One region of the Pseudovibrio sp. SCP20 genome, then DNA from elsewhere that is predicted to be linked to it. Evidence: predicted binding sites of a transcription regulator. Region 1 holds the regulator's gene; each other region holds the start of a gene.

Region 1 (5,191 bases):
TGATCTTATGCGCTGGACTGCTTGGTCGCCGTGCGTTCAGCCTGCGCGGACTTGCTCTCGCCTGCCTCCTCCTTTTAAGCCTGCGTCCAGAGGAGATCTTATCCCCGGGCTTCCAAATGTCCTTCATCGCCGTCCTCGCATTGCTGACAGCTTACTCCTTTGGCAAAGACTGGCTTCGGGACGATCGGGAAACCTATGTTTTAAAAGGGAAATCTAGTGTTCTGCGCACTCTCAGAAAGCCCGCAAAGTGGCTTTTTGCCTGTGCAATGACCTCCCTGATCGCAGGCGCCGCAACCGCTCCAATTGCTGCAATGCACTTTGAGCAGATCGCACCCTATGGGGTGGTTGGTAACGTGCTGGCCATGCCGCTGGTGACCTTTGTGGTTATGCCCCTTGGCCTGCTTGCCCTGCTCACGATCCCACTTGGCGCTGATGCGTTCTTTCTGCAGGGCATGGAGGTGGGGTTATCTCTGGTGCTGAAGGCAGCCTACTGGGTGAGCGCGCTGAGTGATGGGCTCACCAATCTGGGTGTTGCCAGTGTCTCTGGTTACCTGTTGGTGATCCTTGCAAGTATCACACTCTGCATCATGCCGCTGCGTCTGAAATGGCTTTCCGTACCAGCATTTGCAGCGGGCCTCATAGGCTTTGTGGTGGAACAGCCACCTGATGTGATGATTGCCGATGCAGGTAAGCATATCGGGTTTTATGGTGAGGACGGGTCCTTCCGCCTCACATCTTCACGTATGTCGTTCGCTGCTGATAGCCTGCTGCGGGTAGGGGGATACTCTGCGAACTCCTTCAAAGAGCATAAAACGCGGGCAGCAGACCGTTCCTGTGATGAGGAGGGCTGTGTGTTGGCGTTATACCCGCACGGAGCGATGGGCGGTGGAGGGGAGCAAAGGCCGTCAGTCATTCTGGCGCAGTCGAAGGTGGAGGGCGTTCTGGAGGCTGATTGTCAGCTGGCATCCATCATAGTGACCCAAGCTCAAGCCCCTTTCAGCTGCAATGCTGAGCTGGTTTTGGATCAGAAGACTTTTGGAGAACGAGGCTCGGTTTACATCTGGTTGTCAGACCAAGCGGAAAACGGGCATAAAATAAAAAAAGTGCGCTGGGCATATGATGCTCAGCGCAGACCTTGGAATCCTAAATTGCCTATAGCAACCAGCGCTTTAATAGCGGCGGAAGAGCGCAATCATCTTGCCCTGAATGCGGACGCGCCCCGGGCCGAAGATGCGAGTTTCGTAGGCGGGGTTGGCCGCTTCAAGCGCGACTGAGGCACCTTTTTTGCGCAGGCGTTTCAGGGTTGCTTCCTCATCATCGATCAGCGCCACGACGATTTCACCGTTATCCGCAGTGTCGCCGCGTTTAATCAGCACTGTATCCCCGTCGAAGATGCCTGCGTCGATCATGGAGTCACCTTTGACTTCCAGCGCGTAGTGTTCACCGCGGCCCATCAGGTCTGCAGGCATTGCAATGGAATGGCTCTGATGCTGGATTGCTTCGATTGGTACACCCGCTGCAATGCGGCCCATCACCGGGATTTCCAGCGTTGGCACTTCGTCAGGAGACGGTGTGCGTGGTGGGGGCGGCGTGGCGACCTTCTTGCTCAGCGAGCCTTCAATGACCTCAGGCGCAAAGCCCTTTTCCTTGGCCGCAGGCTTCAGGCCGGGTGCAATGGATTCAGGCAGCTTGAGGATTTCCAGCGCTCGGGCTCTATTTGGCAGGCGGCGAATGAAGCCGCGCTCTTCCAGAGCTGTGATCAGCCGGTGAATGCCGGATTTGGAACGGAGGTCCAGCGCGTCCTTCATCTCATCGAAGGAGGGTGGAACACCTGCTTCCTTCAAGCGTTGATGGATGAACATCAAAAGCTCGTGTTGCTTCTGTGTAAGCATCTTTTATCCCCGTTCGCTCCTAAGCGCAGATTGAAAGTGAGCGGCCATACTCTCCGGTTCCGGAGATGACCATTCGTTGATTTGCATTCCCAACAAGCTGAAAGACTTCAACTTCTGCGATTGGGAGGACAAAACACGAACGTACTCTACCTGTTCTCATTGTGTTCTGCAATGGGTTTGTTGCGTTTAAGCCCTGCTAGAACTGGGGGAATTGGATTTTGATGGGTGAGTGGACAGGGGTTGTCCACTCTCGTCTTTCGGATTTAGCGTAGCTTGAGAAGCTCAACTTTTTCGCCTGCCGATGCAGCCGGTGCGTGTGGCGGGCGAACAATCAGAGCGTCTGCTTTGGTGAGCAGTGCAAGCATTGAGGAATCCTGCTTACCAAACGGCTCGGTTGTCAGATTGCCTTGCGCGTCGGTGCTCAGGCTGGCGCGCAGGTAGTCCTGACGCAGGTCGTTTGCAGGCAGGTCAGCGGTCAGCGTGGCTTTGGTAACGCCTTGATTTGCCAAAGCTACTGTGCGGCCCAGCATTTTGTCGAGGAGAGGTCCAAGGAAGAGGAGGGCGCAGACAAGACTTGATACCGGATTGCCCGGCAGGCCGAGGACTTTCATCGGGCCAAGAGCGCCTGCCATGAGTGGTTTGCCCGGACGCATGGCAATTCGCCAGAAGCCGAGCTCCATGCCTTCTGCTCCGAGCACGTCCTGAATGAGGTCGTGGTCGCCAACAGATGCGCCGCCGAGCGTGACCAGAACATCGGCTTTGGCCTCAATTGCCTGCTTGACGCGAGCTGTGATTTCTTCAGGCTGGTCCGGGGCGATGCCCAGCATCATTGGGATACCGCCGCAGTTTTTCACAAACTCTGCGATGCCGACCTGGTTGGAAGCGATGATTTGATTCGGGCCCGGTGTCTGACCCGGTTCAACAAGCTCGTCTCCGTTTGCGAGGATGGCGACAACCGGCTTCTTGCGCACCGGCAAACTTGCGTGGTTCATCGCGCCTGCAAGGGAAAGCTCGCGGAAGCCGAGTGGGGCGCCTGCTTTGAGGAGGATCTGGCCTTCTTGGAAGTCCAGTCCGGCAGGGCGGATGAACTTGCCAACAGTTACGCTCTCTTGGCAGAACAGGTTATCCCCGTCGCGGCGGGCATTTTCCTGCATCAGGATCGCATCCGCACCAGCTGGGACCGGTGCACCTGTGAAGATACGCAGGGCTTCGCCGTCTTGCAGTGTGCCGTCGAAGTTATGCCCGGCAGCGACTTCACCGATAACCTTTAGTGCGCGCTCAGGATCTTCTGTGTCAGCTGCTTTTACAGCATAACCATCCATTGCGGAGGCGGAGAACGGAGGTTGGGTCCGGGTTGCGGCAACATCTTGTGCCAACACGCGTTCGCCTGCTTCCAGAAGCGGTAAGCTTTCGCTTGCGGTTGGGTTTACGTCCTTGAGGAGGCGGTCGAGTGCTTCTTCGATGCTGATCAGGCTCATTTGGAGTTATCCTCCTCAGCCAGATAGTGACCGGACTTACCACCCTTTTTCTCCAGCAGGCGAATCTCACCAATCTCCATGGAACGATCAACGGCTTTGGCCATATCGTAGATCGTCAGGCACGCAACAGAAGCAGCTGTCAGCGCTTCCATCTCAATGCCAGTCTGACCAGAGACCTTTGCGAAGACTTCAATCTCAATGCCCGGCAGCTCCGGGTTTGGTGTGAAGTCCACCTGTACCTTGGAAAGAGCCAGCGGATGACACAACGGGATCAGCTCATGGGTGCGCTTGGCAGCCATGATGCCGGCGATGCGCGCCGTTGCCAGTACGTCGCCTTTCTTGGCATTGCCGGAAAGGATCATGTCCAGAGTCTCACGCTGCATCTTCACCTGACCGCCAGCGCGGGCGATGCGTGAGGTGACCTCTTTCTCCGAGATGTCGACCATATGAGCCGCACCACTGTCATCAAGGTGAGTGAGTTTTGGAGAAAGTTCTGACATTTTCTTGCCTCTGGACACAGTTTGTTCAGGTCATTGCCTTTTGCAGGCTGTTGATTTTCTTAGCGTTTAAGCAGCGCTTTGGTGGCGTTCTCTAAATCGTCCTGCCGCATCAGGCTTTCACCGATGAGGAAGGTGGAGATGCCGGATTTTTCCATGCGGGAAAGATCTTCGGGAGTAAACAGGCCGCTTTCGCCCACGATGATCCGGTCTTGCGGGATCAATGGGGCAAGACGTTCACTGGTCTCCAGCGATGTCTCGAATGTTTTCAGGTTGCGGTTGTTGATGCCGACGAGTGGTGAGGTGAGCTTCAGCGCGCGTTTCAGCTCAGCCTCATCATGCACCTCAATCAGTGCATCCATTCCAAGCTCAAAAGCTGTGTCTTCCAGCTCTTTGGCCAATGCATCATCAACGGCTGCCATGATGATAAGGATACAGTCTGCACCCCAAGCGCGGGCCTCATGCACCTGATAGGTGTCGTAAAGAAAGTCTTTGCGCAGGACTGGCAGGGAGACTTCATTGCGGGCTGCGACGAGGTACTCTGGCTTGCCCTGGAAGGACGGTGTGTCGGTCAGTACGGACAAACAGGCCGCGCCACCTTTTTCATAGGCTTTTGCGAGTGCGGGCGGGTTAAAGTCCGCGCGGATCAGGCCTTTGGACGGGCTGGCTTTTTTTACCTCAGCGATCAGCGCGTACTCACCGTTTGCATGCTTTGCTTTCAGTGCGTTTGCGAAGCCGCGGGTTGGAGTTGCTGCCTTGATCGCCGCATCCAGATCAGCCAGAGAAGTTTGCGCTTTTGCAGCGGCAATCTCTTCACGTTTGTAAGCTTCGATTTTCTTAAGGATATCTGACATGGGATCCGTGGTCTTAGAGTTTCATGTTAGCAGCTGTTGCAGCGTCGGAGGCTTCAACAAGTTTGTCCAGTCGGGAAAGGGCGGTACCTGTATCGATTGCCTGTGCAGCCATCTCTACACCGTCTGTGAGGGTGGAGACTTTATCAGCAACGATCAGGGACGCTGCGGAGTTGAGCAGGACGATATCGCGGTACGCGTTCTTGGCGCCTTGCAGTACTTCTCGCAGGGCTTGAGCGTTCTCTTTTGGATCGCCACCCTTCAGATCTTCCGTCTTTGCAACAGGCAAGCCTGCATCTTCTGGTGAGATGGTGAAGGTGTTGATGCTGCCGTTTTTCAGTTCGGCGACAAAGGTCGTTCCGGTCGTGGTGATTTCATCCATGCCATCGGAGCCGTTGACGATCCAGGCTTTCTCTGTACCTAATTCTTTCAGGGTGTTGGCGAGCGGCTCAACCCATTGCTGTGCGAACACG
Region 2 (5,191 bases), 300 kb from region 1:
TCCTTCGGCCTGATGCTGTTTGGCCCTAAGCTGATCCGCATGGTTGGCGAGAAGATCACCAAGCTGAACCCAATGCGCGCTTACTGTGTGTCCCTGTCCGCTGCGATCACCGTGATCTTTGCAAGCTGGCTCGGCCTGCCTGTGAGCTCCACCCACATTGCTGTGGGTGCGATCTTCGGTGTTGGTTTCTTCCGTGAATGGTACACCATGAAGTCCAAGCGTCGCATTGCTTTCGTGAAGCAGAGCACTGGCATGGAGACCTTCAAGCAGAATCGCGTCAAGGAAGACGAGAAGCGCCGCATGCTGGTTCGCCGCTCGCACTTCATGACCATCATTGCTGCATGGGTTATCACTGTGCCGCTGGCGGCGATCCTGTCTGCTTGCATGTTCTTCGTCGTGGACCTCTTCATCTTCTAAGAAGAGCCAAACAACACAAGATTTCAAAAGCCCGGAGGTTTACGCCTCTGGGCTTTTTTGTTGCGCCCGCGCCCTTCCCTCATGGCAAAGCTGGATGCTCTTTATGAGGCGCATAGGAATGCCTGCAGAGCCCACTAGGCGTCTTTCGTACAGCCTTTGCGTATGGACCTACAAACGCAACTAGAGGGCCTGCGAGTAGGCTACCGCTCCAGCATAAAGGTCTTGATCGTACGAGAAAGTTTCGGCTTGCCTGATGGGCCCATGTCTATTGAGAGCATGGCGCAACACAAAAAAACACGGAGATGATCCGTGCTATTTCAGTCTTAAATTTTAAGAGAGAAAGAGAAGATGGTCGGAGCAGCAGGATTCGAACCTGCGACCCTCTGGTCCCAAACCAGATGCGCTACCAGGCTGCGCTATGCTCCGAACTAATCTTCGGGTCGATAGATGGTCGGAGCAGCAGGATTCGAACCTGCGACCCTCTGGTCCCAAACCAGATGCGCTACCAGGCTGCGCTATGCTCCGATCTATCTCGGGTTGATGAATGGTCGGAGCAGCAGGATTCGAACCTGCGACCCTCTGGTCCCAAACCAGATGCGCTACCAGGCTGCGCTATGCTCCGTTACTCATCAACGTGACGCCCCGCGGCGTCTTGTTGAGGCAGGTATATAGGCAGAGTTTTAAAGCTTGGCAATAGCGTTTTGTAGTTTTTCCCAAATCATGCGTGAAAAATGAGAAATCAGCTTCCAGCTGTTGAAAAGGCTGAAATTTCAGGGGCTTAAACAATATGCGTGAAGACTGTGAAAATTTTAGCTTTTCTGCGGGGTTCAGGCAAAAAAAGAGGGTGAGCCAAAAGACTCACCCCAAGTACATTCCAGAGACCCGCATCGGGGTCTACAATCGCCAAACAGAGGTCAATAACAAAACTTGAATATTGAACTCATGATTTAAATCGCAGAAATAACCTGAGTGGTCAAGTCATATTTAGAAGAAAATACAGGAAGGACGTGGATTAGTTGCTGGAAGCAACCACGTGACCGCGTTTTGCGAGCCATTCATCAGCCCATTCAGCGGATTTGCGGCGCTCTTTTTCAGAGGCCAGAGAAAATGCTTTCTCGTGCAGCGTGACGATCCAGGTATCATTCGCACCACCGACAATCTGCCTGCGCGCCAAAGTCATCCATTTCAGACCGGTTATGCGGGCTGTGGTAAGTTCTTCTGTAAAGTAAAGAAGTTCGCCAAACTTGGCTTGAGCGCCCACATGTCCTTTTACAGCAGCCAGTTTGAGCCAGCGTGCTGCGAGGCGGCGGTCATGATCGGGAAGCTTGTCGTCCAGATACATAAGGCCGAGATTGTACTGGGCGTCTGCATCACCGAAGTAAGACGCGGCGTAGGTGAAGACCTCACGTGCCTTATAGGTGTTCTGCTTGACTGGGGTATCGCCAATGCCTGTCAGGAAGTAACGGCCCAGTTCAACGAGTGCGCTTGCCACGAAAGGAGCGGAGCGCGCGTTGGGACCATCAGAAGAGTATTCACGCACGACCTGAGAAAAATACTGGAACGCCTGAAGGTCATCTTCTGGCACACCATCTCCTTGCGCGTACATTCTGCCGAGTTTCCAGGCGGCCATGGCCTGCCCGTTTTCAGCGGCATAGCGGAGCGGAGAAAGTGCCTTGTCTTTTTCACCGGAGTAGTAAGCGCGGGCCCCTTCTTTCAGAGCCTGCTGAGGTGTGACATTTGCCATCTGGTTGACGGCGGCCATTGCGTCGGCACTCTTATTTGAATCGAATGCGTAAACATTTCCAACTGCAGCGAACGTGAGAACCGAGACACAGCTCAAGCTTGTTATAAGACGCGTAAACGCAGCGCGGTGCGTCACCATTCCATCTTTAAACAATGCTTTTTTCAAAGTGCCTCACTTGACCGCTATCGAATGATCAACGGTTCTGACTTCTCATGTTTTCATGCCGTCGTTGTAGGTTCAGGCTATGAAAGGAAAAAATGTCAATTTTGTTTCCAAAGGCGACATATCTTCAAATTGTCACAAATGATCTTACAAATGCCTAGCTTTCAATCTGATTGACAAAAAACCTACACAGTTCGACCACCTCTCAAACATGGACAAGGCAAACTATCCAATTTGCCTTTACCGAACCAGTGTCAGTTTCGACCATTCGGGTCAGCGTAATTTCATGTTGCAAGCTCGCAACAATCTACAGCACATGACGCTACTGCATTGTGTATGCGCGGTGTAAAGTTTTGACCACAGGCCATAGGGTAATCAGAAATGCCATTTGTATTTTCGCCGCGAATGGCGCATATGGCTGTCAGATGCCCACTAAAGGTGGGGCTCGGCACATTCAGGTAAGCGAAAAAGCGTATATCTGGCGCTTACCCACAAGGAACAAGAGTAGAACTCCGGCAGATCTTTGCCCTTTTCTCTCAGTCCTGCAAAACTGCCGTTTGATTCGAGACTACTGAGCGCAAGACCAAAGAGGTACGATGAGCACGCCTGATGATCTGTTTGCAGATGTTACCAAAAGCATGGATGAGCTAACATCCTCTTCTGGCAGCACTGAGAAGAAACAAGCACCAGCAGCAAGCGCACCGTCCTCCCCTGCCAAATCATCCAGCGCAGGCCGGACTCCTCCTCCTGCGGCTGCGGGTGATGCGGAATATACTGCTGCCGACATTGAGGTGCTTGAAGGGCTGGAGCCAGTCCGTCGCCGTCCGGGTATGTATATTGGCGGTACGGATGAAAAAGCGCTGCACCATCTATTTGCTGAAGTGATTGACAACTCCATGGATGAGGCCGTCGCCGGCCACGCCAGCTGGATTGATGTCTCCTTGAGTGACGATGGCTATCTGACCATCACAGATAACGGTCGCGGGATCCCGATTGATCCGCACCCAAAATATAAAGACAAGTCTGCGCTGGAAGTCATTATGACGACCCTGCACGCTGGCGGTAAGTTTGACAGTAAAGTCTACGAGACCTCCGGTGGTTTGCACGGCGTGGGTATTTCCGTTGTGAACGCGCTCTCTGAAGAGCTGGTGGTTGAGGTTGCCCGTAACCGGAAACTTTATCGCCAGACGTTCCGCCGCGGCCTTGCTGACGGTGGGCTGGAACTGGTTGGCGATGTTCACAACCGCCGCGGCACCATGGTGCGCTTCAAGCCGGATGCGGAAATCTTTGGCAAAACACTGAAGTTCAAGCCTGCCCGGCTAATGAAGATGGCCCGTTCCAAGGCTTATCTGTTTGGCGGTGTTGAGATTCGCTGGCGCTGCGCCAAGTCTCTGGCAGATGAAGCCAATGGTGTTCCTGAAAGTGCAACCTTCCATTTCCCGGGTGGTCTGAAGGATTATCTGGAAGAGGCGTTGGGCAAAGAACGCCGCGTGACTGATGAGGTCTTTGCAGGTCGCACACAAGCAACCGGCAAGCACGGTGCTGTTGAGTGGGCTGTTGCCTGGTTTGCAGGCGATGGGTTCGTCAATTCTTATTGTAACACCGTTCCAACCCCGGAAGGCGGTACGCACGAGACCGGGCTGCGTTATGCCCTGCTCCGTGGCCTGAAGGCTTATGGTGAGCTGATCGGCAACAAGAAAGCTTCTATTATTACTGGCGACGATGTTCTGACGTCCGCTGCTGGTATGCTTTCCGTATTTGTGCGTGAGCCGGAGTTTGTTGGTCAGACTAAAGACAAGCTCGCAACCAACGAAGCGACACGTATTGCAGAAAATGCTGTTCGTGACGCCTTTGACCACTGGCTGACTGCTTCCCCGAACCAAGCCAACAAGTTGCTGGAATGGGTTATTGATCGTGCGGAAGAGCGCCTGAAGCGTCGTCAGGAAAAAGACGTTGCTCGTAAGACCGCTGTTCGCCGTCTGCGTTTGCCGGGTAAACTGGCAGATTGTTCTACCAGTAAGTCTGATGGTACTGAACTGTTCATCGTGGAAGGTGACTCAGCGGGTGGATCTGCAAAGCAGGCCCGTAATCGCTCAACACAAGCTGTTCTACCGCTGCGTGGTAAGATCCTGAACGTTGCAAACGCTGGTCGTGACAAGCTTGTAGCCAACCAGCTTCTCTCTGATCTTATTCAGGCATTGGGTTGTGGCACTCGTTCCAACTACGACGATAAAGATCTGCGTTATGAGCGCATCGTGATCATGACCGATGCGGACGTTGATGGTGCGCACATTGCGGCGCTGCTGATTACCTTCTTCTATAAAGAGATGCCTGATCTGATCAACAACGGGCACCTTTATCTGGCTGTTCCTCCGCTTTATCGCATCAGTCAGGGCGGCAAGACGCTGTATGCCCGTGATGATGAGCACCGTGAGCAGCTGCTGAAGACCTCCTTCAAAAAGAACGGCAAGATTGAAATTGGTCGCTTTAAAGGTCTGGGTGAGATGCTGCCAGCGCAGCTGAAAGAAACCACCATGGACCCGAAACGCCGCACTCTTTTGAAAGTGGTTGTTGGCGAAGATGAAGTGATTGAGACCCGCAGCGCTGTTGAGCAGCTGATGGGCAACAAACCTGAGGCTCGCTTCAACTTCATTCAGGAGCGCGCGGAGTTCGCGACTGATCTGGATATTTAAAAGAGCCTTAATTCTGAATAGTTGCTGAGTTTTACGTAGGTTAGAACTCAGCAACCTTGGCATAACTTGAAGGAATATATCGGTTATGCCGCAGAATTTATTGACAACGCTGCTTAGAAATGTAGTGTTCCGCCAAACTGGTTGGAGAAACCTGTAAATCATACGGATTCCAGCT
Region 3 (5,191 bases), on a different contig from region 1:
AGTTGCCGAGCACCAACCCCAGAACCGTCACGGTCAGCAGACCGGATTCCTCAAGCACCAGATCAGAAAGCGCATAAGCGCCCATCACACTGACAAAGATCAGAGGAACTTTCAGAAACTCGGGAACCCGGCCACCAACAAACAGCCAGATCAACCCACGCCCCAGCGCCCAGCCTCCAACTCCGCCAATCAGCAACCCGGCCACTGCTCGCACGGCAAGAACCCAGAAGCCGTGATCGCCGTGGTAAACCAGATAACCCTCAAACATGAACACAGCGAGCAGCGCACCAAGAGGATCAGCCAGAATAGCTTCCCAGCGCAGCAACGAACTTACCCGGCGCTCCAGTCGGGCTTGACGCAGAAGTGGGATGATGACGGTCGGGCCGGTCACGATCAGGATGGCAGCGAATACAAGAGCTGAAGGCCAACTTAATTCAGCTATATAATGAGCATTGAGCGCGCCCAATAAGAACGCAATAAACGCACCCAGCAACACAAGCCGCCAAACAGCCTTCTCAACACCGCCAATACGTTGAAAATTAAGGGAAAGACCGCCCTCAAACAGGATGACTGCAACGCCGAGCGCAACAGTTGGACGCAATAAATCACCAAATAACGCATTTGGGTTGAGAACGCCGGTTGCAGGGCCAATCAGAAAGCCCGCAACAAGCAGCAGGACAATAGCAGGAAGCGACCATCGCCACGCAAGCCACTGCGCACCAACACCCGCCACACCAATCATCGCAAGCGCGATAACCACACTGTCCATTGCCACCTCCCAACACAACTTAGAAGAGAGATAGCACAAATTACCCTAAAGGTAAGTAACGCTTGAGTTGCAGGTTATGCCCGCTCGACAAAGCTATCGAGCACTTTCTTTTGGCCAGCCTTTTCAAAGTCGACAGTGAGCTTATTCCCCTCAATGTCACTGATGGAGCCGTAGCCAAACTTCATATGGAAGATGCGCTCACCAATGGCAAAGTCACTGCCAACCTCAGTAACGCTCTTGGCCACCAGCTCACCCTCAATGGTCATCGGACCCGCCTTCTTGGCACGTCGAGTTTGGTTCCCACCATGCATCCGGCCATACTGCTGACCAGAGGCCTGCGCCTTGCGGGCGCGTTGCCAACCTGGAGTGGAGTACTTGCTCTGGAACGGGTCGCTATTGTCGAACCGGCTGGCACCATAACCACCGCCAGCACTGTTCAGACCATAGCCACCATAGGAGCTGGAGGCCTCAACAACCTCAACGCTGTCTGCGGGTAACTCATCCAGAAAACGGGAAGGAATACAGGACTGCCAGGACCCATGGATACGGCGGTTAGAGGTGAACCACACCTTCACACGCTTACGGCCACGGGTAAGACCCACATAAGCGAGGCGCCGCTCTTCTTCCAGACCAGCCTGTCCGGTCTCATCCAACGCCCGCTGGTTCGGGAACACGCCCTCTTCCCAGCCCGGCAGGAAAACCGTATCAAATTCAAGGCCTTTCGCGGAGTGCAGCGTCATGATGGACACCGCATCCTCTTCCACATCGCTGTCCTTATCCATCACCAGCGAGATGTGCTCAAGGAACCCAGCCATGCTCTCGAACTCTTCCATAGAGCGGATAAGTTCTTTCAGGTTGTCCAGTCGTCCCGGCGCTTCCGCTGACCGATCCTGACGCCACATCTGGGTATAACCGCTCTCATCAAGGATGATTTCCGCAAGCTCTGTATGGCTCATGGTCTCAACCTGATTGCGCCAGTTCTCAAACATGCCAAGAACATCAGCCAAGGCAGCACGCGCTTTAGGCCGCAGTTCATTGGTCTGCACCAGCTCCCCCGCCGCAATCATCAACGGTATAGCCCGCTCCCGCGCATAGGCATGCACAATCTTCAGAGTGGCCTCACCAAGTCCACGTTTCGGCGTGTTCACAATACGTTCAAACGCCAGATCATCAGAGGGCTGCATCACACAGCGGAAATAGGCTAGCGCATCACGGATTTCCATGCGCTCGTAGAAGCGAGGACCGCCAATCACGCGGTAGTTCAGGCCAAGCGTTACAAACCGGTCTTCAAACTCTCGCATCTGGAACGAAGCTCGCACCAGAATGGCCATCTCATTCAACGAATGGCCATGGTTCTGCAGCGCTTCGATCTCATCACCGATGGAGCGCGCTTCCTCCTGAGAGTCCCAGGCAGAGGCGACCTGCACCTTATCTTCATCCTCAGATCCCACCTGATCGGTGAAGAGGGTCTTGCCCAGTCGGCCCTGATTGTGGGCAATCAGATGAGAGGCAGCAGACAGAATGTGGCTGGTCGAGCGGTAGTTCCGCTCCAGACGAACCACGGTCGCGCCCGGGAAATCCTGCTCAAATCTCAGGATGTTATCAACTTCAGCACCACGCCAGCCATAGATCGACTGGTCATCATCCCCCACACAGGCAACGTTGGAGTTGCCCTGTGCCAGCAGACGCAGCCACATGTACTGCGCGATGTTGGTGTCCTGATACTCGTCCACCAGCATGTAACGGAAACGGCTCTGGAAACTCTTCAGAACATCATCATGCTCTTTGAAAATGGTGATGCAGTGCAGTAGCAAATCACCAAAGTCACAGGCGTTCAGAATGGAGAGACGTTCCTGATAGGTCTGATAGAGCTTGCGCCCCAAACCATTCGCAAAGGCCTGCGCTTCACCGGCAGAAATCTGATCCGGTGTCAGCCCGCGGTTTTTCCAGCTGTCCAGCAACCCGGCAAAAGTCTTTGCCGTCCAACGCTTTTCATCCAGACCTTCCGCCTGAATGATCTGCTTGATCAGGCGAACCTGGTCATCCGTATCCAGAATCGAGAAGGAAGACTTCAGACCAACCAGCTCAGCATGACGGCGCAGGATCTTCACACAGATCGCGTGGAACGTGCCCAGCCACGCCATGCCTTCCACGTTCTCGCCAATGTAAGCGCCGATGCGCTCCTTCATCTCGCGAGCTGCCTTGTTGGTAAAGGTCACAGCAAGGATCTGCCCCGGAGTGGCATGCCCTGTCGCCAGAATATGGGCAATACGCGTTGTCAGAACGCGCGTCTTACCCGTACCTGCGCCAGCAAGCACCAGCACCGGACCGTTGATCGTCTCAACAGCAAGGCGCTGTTCCGCATTCAATCCTTCCATGTAGGCAGGCATGGTCGTTTGCCGTGCTGCCATGGCCCTCGCTGCTATACCACCTGCCTTGGGCTGTGGTGCAGCCAGAGGATCAGCAGGGTTGGAAGGCATTCCGCGATGTAGTGGGCCAGAAGAATTTGCCATTGAGCTCGTTGGATCCTTTGAACGCATACCCCTCTCAAATCAGAGGGAGAATCTCCAATAGTTCACGAAGAACAATATAGCAACAACATTGAAGAAGCGAGGCGTCAGCAAAGAGATACACATCGTTTTGCGCATCAGCACATCTTCGCCCAGTAACTCTTGGGTGAAACTTGCTTTGCTCTGTGGTGTTTTATCAAGCCAGATCCCAGATACTTGAAAAATCAAGTGCTGGCTTAGCGATTTAAAGAGGAAGACTGCGTATATCTGGACCTGAAATTTCCAGAACTGATCAATGGGACGAACTTCACTTTCAAACCATAAAAACCACTGTAACAACCTGAAAGAAAAACAATGAAGACTGGTAAGTTACACCTGACGCGCAGAAACGCTCTCCTTGGCATGTCCGGCTCACTCATTGCCGCCCCTGCTCTGGTCTCCTCCGCTTTGGCCGACAATCACGGCTCTACGGACTACACCAACAAAACCCTCACCATCAGCCCCTTCTCACTCGCCATCAGCGAGATGGCGACCATGAAGGCCAGCAACCCGCTGGTGCGCCAGTTTGCGGAGCTGGAGCGTGAGGAACAGGCTGCTGTTTCGATGATCATCGAGTCCACAGGTGCAACACCACCACCACGCCCAAGCGCTCTGGAAGACATCTACAAGAAGCTGGAGGCCGCGTCTGGCGATGACTTTGACCGCCTCTACATCTCGACTGAAATCACAGGACATGAGGACTTGCTGGCGGTTCAAACGCCGGAAGCAGGTAAAAAGCCCGTGAACGTGGATGTGGCAACGGCAACCATTCTGGTCGCCTTCATCCATACCCATCTGGCCATGCTGGCAGAGATCCGCAAACAGATCGGCTAGGTAACTCATTGCAATACATGAAGAAACGCCAGCAAAGACTAACGGGTTTGCTGGCGTTTCAGTTCATTTCCACCTGTAAGAGCCGATCACATCTTCAAATTTGGCTCAATTGCACGCCTCTCCCGACAGGTCTCGATAAGATTTTCTACTCACTCTCATTCCATCGCAACTGGAATGGAGCTTGAGATATGCCGAAGGTCATTTGCAAATATAAGAACTACGACGAGTTCTATAAAAACCGCACAAGCATCTGGGCTGAGATCAGGCGCCGGATGGACATTCATGCGGCAGACACTGCAAGCTTCGACAAACTCATCTTCCAGGGAAAGGCTGCCATCCGGCTGACCTACGACAACCATGTTGAGGACGCGCCGGAGATGAAGAAAGCCCGATCCAACATTGCAGCGCTGGAAAAAGAAAAGTCCAGAACCTATCGCTTCGTGCAGGGTCTAAAGTCTCTGGAAGACGAAATCTCCGCCAAACACAAGATGTTACGAGTGCTGGAAAGCCAGTTGCAGCAAAAGGAAATCGATCCGAAAACCGATCCCAACTATCGCGATACGGCCAAGGAACTCAAAAAGCTGATCAAGGCCCAGCCTGCAGTGAAGAAGAAAATCCAGGAATACGATAAAGCTCTCAAGGCTTTGGAGCAGGCTGAAGCAAGTTATGATCCGCTGAAGAAGCAGGTCGAGAAAACAATCCCGATGAGTGTTCAGACGGACGGGAAAAACATGATGCTCTATATCGGCGGACGTGCCGAAGCATCTGTCCGCCTCAGAGCAACACTGGCGCAGAAGTAGGCTCTGCCGCAAGCCTACTAATGCAGCGAGAGGAGCCGAACAGCTCCCTCGCTTTTTTATTGATCACCAACCAGCTCGAACCAGTCATCCTCAGAGATGACATCAATGCCAAGGCTTTGCGCCTTAGTGAGCTTGGATCCCGCCTTTGGACCTGCAATCACAAGATCAGTTTTCTTGGAAACGGAACCAGAAACCTTAGCCCCCAAACTCTCCGCACGCGCCTTGGCCTCATCACGGCT
Region 4 (5,191 bases), on a different contig from region 1:
GGCTGGGGCTTTGCATAGGTGCTTATGTGTTTTGTCTTGTCCAAAGGCAGATGCTGCTCATCGCTCAAAACAGCAACTTCCTTCAGGACAGAATTTCCGAGCTTGTCAGCATGGCGCAGATCGTGACCGGATCTGGTAAAAACGAGGATGCGCCATGACAGATCAATCGTTGTCGACGATGGATTCCAGATGCTGTAGTGGCAGTGCGCCGTTGGCCTTCAGCGTACGGATCGCGAAGTTGGAGCGTACGTCCTCGACACCATCCAGTGACATCAGGAAGTCTGAGAGGAAGACATCGTAGGCTTCCAGTGTTGGGACAACGATTTCAGCAAGAATATCGGACTGACCGGAGACCAGATGGCAGGAGACGACTTCTGGCTGCGAGGTGACGCGCTCAATGATGGACATGATCTGCGCTTTGCTCTGCTTGCCGACGCGCATCTCTACAAACACGGTCATGCCGAGGCCAACTGTCTTGCGGTTGACGGAGGCCTGATAGCCGTTGATTACACCGCTGTCCTCAAGGTTTTTGACGCGGCGCAGGCACGGGGAGGGTGACAGAGCAACTTTGCCTGCCAGTTCTACGTTGGTCAGGCGTCCGTCTTCCTGAAGGTTTTTCAGGATTTCGAGGTCAATCTTGTCGAGCGATGATTTTGGCATAAATCTGTATTTTTCGTCTGTTTCTAGGGATATTATTGCGGAAACTACGGCCTTTTGCCAAGTTTCGCAAGCTGTGCTGTTTGTTTGACGCTTCTTGCGGCTCTTTTTCAGTGCATGTGAACTAGTGGGTCATCTGAGAATTCCATCCAAAATAGGCATGCTTGTGATGGCAGCTCCCAAGATGAGTGTGTAAGCGAGCAGGCGATAAGACTTACCGCTGGATTTGGAGAAACCTTTGGCTCCCAGATAGATGCTCAGGCCATAGGCCGGGCAGATCAGTAGTGAGAGAAGCAGGAGTTCCTGTGTGATCAGGCCGTTCCACCAGAAGGCTGCAAAGGAGCCAAAGCTGGTGAAGAAGAAATAGGTGATCAGGTTGGCACGTATGACGCTGACGGGCAGGGGGCCTGACATCCAGTAGGTGATGACCGGAGGGCCAGCCAGTTGTGTCATGCCGCCGAGAAGGCCGGAGACAGCACCCACGCCGAAGGAAGTGCGTTTGTTTGGTGCCTTGGTGTAACGCCAGCCAGAGACCAGAACGGCGAGCAGAACAAGGACAACGCAGGACAGCACCCAGCGCAAAACGTAAGGGTCTGCATTGGTGAGTACCCAGGCGCCGATGGAAACGGTGACGACAGCTCCGCCTGCTGCAGGCAGAACGGTTCTCCAATCGCAGATCTTTGTGGCGGAAACGACCATGGGCAGAGAGATGGTTGCATCGACCAGAAGGAGTGAAGCTGCGGCCAGTTTCGGGTCCATAATGGCGGAGGCGATGGGCATATAGATCATCGCTGCGCCGAAGCCTGCGAAGCCACGCGTCAACCCGGCGAGCGCTATGGTTGCGCACACCATCAAGAAGGCCGGGGATTCGAGTCCTGCGACGTCTGGGAGCATCTATGCCTCTGCTGAGAAGGTCGGTTTAAGGCTTCCTAGTTGTGCGGACTATAAATTACGAAGGCACCTTCCTCCAATCAGGACGAATGGCCGAATTGTCGAGAATTTCTCAATTACCTTTGTCTGGAACCTCTTATTCTCGCTTAAGCCTTGGGAAACTGCGGAAAAATAGTTGAGGCGGTTACAGCTACAGATCGTGGAAGAATGGCAGTGAAACGACTGCTGCAAGGAAGATGATGCCCTTGGCTGCCCATTTGAAATAGGTTGGAGGAGCTTTGTTGAAGGCTTTCGCACCAAACATCAGGCAGCCCAAGTAGATGGGGCCGGTGATGAGTAGGACGGGAATGAGCTCTTTCGTGAACAAGCCGTTGTACGCGTAGGAGGCATAGGCGGAGGCATCGGCAATCGCGATGAACACGATCATGTTGGCGCGGATGATGTTCTGCGGATGAGGGCCGGTTGCCCAGAGAGTGTAGATGGGAATGGAGGGCATCTGGCTGAAGCCACCAAGCAGGCCTGACAGAGCGCCGACGCCGAGGTTTTGATTTCGGGTGGGTTCTTCAGAGTAGGTCCAGTTGGACATGAGCACTGCCAAAAGCGCGAAGACGACAATAGAGATACCCCAGTGCAAGACGATGGGCGGTGCGTTGGCGAGGATCCATGCTCCGACGGAGACGGCGAGGATTGCTCCGACTGCCGCTGGCAGGACGCTTTTCCATCGGCACAGCTTGGTTGCCGGGAAGATAAGAGGCAGGGCAATGAGGGTATCGAGGATAAGAAGTGTGGCTGCGGCGAGCTTTGGCCCGATGACCAGAGCGGCCAAAGGTATCCAGACCATGCCTGACCCAAAGCCTGCGAACCCGCGCATCAAACCTGCCAAAAGGATGGCCCCTGCGACCAGAGACAACTGTAAGGCTGAGTGTGCGTAGAGGGCTTCAATCATTGCGGGTCCTAAATAAGAACTCACGCAGGAACGCGTGGATTACTCCTGAAATTTTGCGGATTAAGCCTCTGGTTTTCGTTAGCGGCTAGCGTCTTCGGAGATTTTTCGTTACCGGTTTGTTCTATGGATCATTCAATTCGAATCATGGGTGTTGACCCTGGTCTCAGGAACACCGGTTGGGGCATTATTGATGCCAAAGGTAATCGCGTCAGCTTTATTGCCAGCGGCACGATACAATCCAACAATAAGTACTCTCTCGCAGAACGACTCAAGCAGTTGTACACCGGCTTGCAAGAAGTGATTGAACGTTATGATCCGGCAGAAGCTGCTGTTGAGAATACGTTCGTGAACAAGGATGCAGGGGCGACCCTTAAACTGGGACAGGCGAGGGGGATCGCTCTGCTCGTGCCATCTCTGCACAATCTCGTGGTTTCAGAGTACGCTCCCAACCTGGTGAAAAAGACCGTGGTTGGAACAGGGCATGCAGAAAAAGAACAAATCCGTATGATGGTGAAGGTGTTGATGCCGAAGGCGACGTTTAACTCGGACGACGCGGCAGATGCACTGGCGATTGCGATCTGCCATAGTCATCACAGGGGTAGTGTAACGGGCCGTCTGGCCGCAGCGGAGGCGCTTTTGAAATGATCGGGAAACTCAAGGGTGTCGTCGACAGTTACGGCGATGATTTTGTACTGCTGGATGTGCAGGGCGTTTGCTATCAGGTGCATTGTCCGTCTCGCGTGTTGCAGCAATTGCCACGTGTTGGCGAAGCTGCTGTGCTGGCCATTGAGACCATGGTGCGTGAAGACATGATCAAGCTGTTTGGCTTTGCCGAGGACAGCGAACGTGAATGGTTCCGTATTCTCATGACCGTTCAGGGTGTTGGTGCCAAGGTTGCGCTGGGCATTTTGGGCATCATGAAAGCCTCTGAAGTGGCGAACGCGATTGCGCTGGGCGATAAGACAGCGATTACGCGCGCACCGGGCGTTGGCAAGCGTGTTGCTGAGCGTATTGTCACCGAGCTGAAAGACAAGGCACCGGCCTTTGCTTCTGTTGAGGATGACACGATTGCGGTATCCCAGAGTGTTGCGGAGAATGTGGCTTCTCGCCCGGTGGCGGATGCGGTGTCTGCACTCTCCAACCTTGGTTACCAGCCTGCTCAGGCGTCTGCTGCTGTGGCAGCTGCTGTGAAAACAGCAGGTGAGGATGCGAGTGCTGAAAAACTTATTCGCCTTGGCCTTAAGGAACTTGCGTAATGATTGAGGGTGAGGATCGCCTTGTTACTCCGGAAATCCGGGGCGATGAAATTGATAGCGGAATGCGTCCGCAGACGCTGGATGACTTTACGGGTCAGGCGCAGGCGCGTGAGAACCTGAAAGTATTCATCGGTGCAGCCAAGGCTCGCAATGAAGCGCTGGATCACGTGCTGTTCGTTGGACCTCCAGGTCTTGGTAAGACCACACTGGCGCAGATTATGGCGCGTGAGCTTGGGGTGAACTTCCGTGCGACTTCCGGTCCTGTGATTGCGAAAGCGGGCGATCTTGCTGCTCTGCTGACCAATCTGGAAGACCGTGATGTTCTGTTCATTGATGAGATCCACCGTCTCAACCCAGCGGTTGAAGAGGTGCTGTATCCGGCGATGGAAGACTATCAGCTCGATCTGATCATCGGTGAGGGACCTGCAGCTCGCTCAGTGAAGATTGATCTGGCGAAGTTCACGCTTGTTGCTGCAACAACTCGTATTGGCTTGCTGACGACTCCACTTCGTGACCGATTTGGTATTCCGGTTCGATTGGAGTTTTATACGCCGCAAGAACTTGAGTTGATTGTGAAGCGTGGTGCGCGTTTGCTGGGCATTGGCATGAGCGATGATGGTGCGACCGAGATCGCCAAGCGGTCTCGTGGAACACCACGTATTGCTGGCCGCTTGCTGCGCCGCGTGCGCGACTTTGCGATTGTGGCTGGTGATGCGGATATTGATGCGGGCCTTGCAGATCGCGCATTGCGTCAGCTGGAAGTGGACAGTGCTGGCTTTGACAGTCTGGATCGCCGCTATCTGAAGCAGATTGCCATGAACTTTGGCGGTGGACCGGTCGGTATCGAGACGATTGCTGCTGCGCTTTCTGAGCCGCGGGATGCGATTGAGGAGATTGTGGAACCCTATCTGATCCAGAATGGTTATCTTCAGCGCACGCCGCGAGGTCGAATTTTGACGCCAATCGCGTTCAAACACCTTGGTTTGGCGGTGCCGGACAACCCGAATGCACCTCAGATGGCCCTTTTTCAACATGATGAAGACTGATCTGCCGACATGAATGATAAAAAAACTGAGGCAAATTGGCCCGATCTGACAGGCCGCATTGAAGGCAATGAGCATATTTTGCCCGTGCGTGTGTATTACGAGGACACCGACTTTTCAGGGGTCGTCTATCATGCGGCTTATCTGAAATTCATGGAGCGTGGACGTACTGAGCTGTTGCGCATGCGTGGTGTGCACCATCATGAGCTGGATTCAGGTATGCATGGAGAGCGTCTGGCCTTTGCTGTGCGCCACATGGATATTGATTTTCTCAAGCCTGCACGAATCGATGATGTGCTTGAAGTTCATACGGATATCAGTGAGGTGAAGGGTGTCCGTATGTTTATCAGCCAACGGGTTATGCGTGGTGACGAAGTTTTGATCAAAGCCAGCGTGAC

The links. The regulator LexA, encoded in region 1, represses DNA repair genes until DNA is damaged. The targets are predictions, from matches to a motif close to TGTTCNNNNTGTGTTCNG.
Region 2: the regulator LexA is predicted to act here: its motif matches at 2,818-2,835, upstream of parE (DNA topoisomerase IV subunit B).
Region 3: the regulator LexA is predicted to act here: its motif matches at 3,350-3,367, upstream of AC3CB2_RS14135 (ATP-dependent helicase).
Region 4: the regulator LexA is predicted to act here: its motif matches at 2,601-2,618, upstream of ruvC (crossover junction endodeoxyribonuclease RuvC).

What each region holds. Positions count from the first base shown of each region.
Region 1 is NZ_JBYMDH010000001.1:1,519,404-1,524,594, reverse strand. It holds gene AC3CB2_RS06665 (ComEC/Rec2 family competence protein) at 1-1,274, shown strand, start outside; gene lexA (transcriptional repressor LexA) at 1,170-1,892, opposite strand; gene AC3CB2_RS06655 (molybdopterin molybdotransferase MoeA) at 2,156-3,370, opposite strand; gene moaC (cyclic pyranopterin monophosphate synthase MoaC) at 3,367-3,870, opposite strand; gene trpC (indole-3-glycerol phosphate synthase TrpC) at 3,930-4,721, opposite strand; gene trpD (anthranilate phosphoribosyltransferase) at 4,735-5,191, opposite strand, start outside.
Region 2 is NZ_JBYMDH010000001.1:1,215,299-1,220,489, reverse strand. It holds gene AC3CB2_RS05380 (inorganic phosphate transporter) at 1-417, shown strand, start outside; tRNA gene AC3CB2_RS05375 (tRNA-Pro) at 767-843, opposite strand; tRNA gene AC3CB2_RS05370 (tRNA-Pro) at 866-942, opposite strand; tRNA gene AC3CB2_RS05365 (tRNA-Pro) at 963-1,039, opposite strand; gene AC3CB2_RS05360 (tetratricopeptide repeat protein) at 1,430-2,179, opposite strand; gene parE (DNA topoisomerase IV subunit B) at 2,920-5,016, shown strand.
Region 3 is NZ_JBYMDH010000003.1:323,273-328,463, forward strand. It holds gene AC3CB2_RS14130 (cation:proton antiporter) at 1-769, opposite strand, end outside; gene AC3CB2_RS14135 (ATP-dependent helicase) at 844-3,249, opposite strand; gene AC3CB2_RS14140 (DUF4142 domain-containing protein) at 3,634-4,152, shown strand; gene AC3CB2_RS14145 (hypothetical protein) at 4,341-4,952, shown strand; gene ligA (NAD-dependent DNA ligase LigA) at 5,009-5,191, opposite strand, start outside.
Region 4 is NZ_JBYMDH010000006.1:70,903-76,093, reverse strand. It holds gene AC3CB2_RS20740 (hypothetical protein) at 1-158, shown strand, start outside; gene AC3CB2_RS20735 (Lrp/AsnC family transcriptional regulator) at 163-660, opposite strand; gene AC3CB2_RS20730 (sulfite exporter TauE/SafE family protein) at 790-1,551, opposite strand; gene AC3CB2_RS20725 (sulfite exporter TauE/SafE family protein) at 1,739-2,494, opposite strand; gene ruvC (crossover junction endodeoxyribonuclease RuvC) at 2,639-3,139, shown strand; gene ruvA (Holliday junction branch migration protein RuvA) at 3,136-3,750, shown strand; gene ruvB (Holliday junction branch migration DNA helicase RuvB) at 3,750-4,796, shown strand; gene ybgC (tol-pal system-associated acyl-CoA thioesterase) at 4,806-5,191, shown strand, end outside.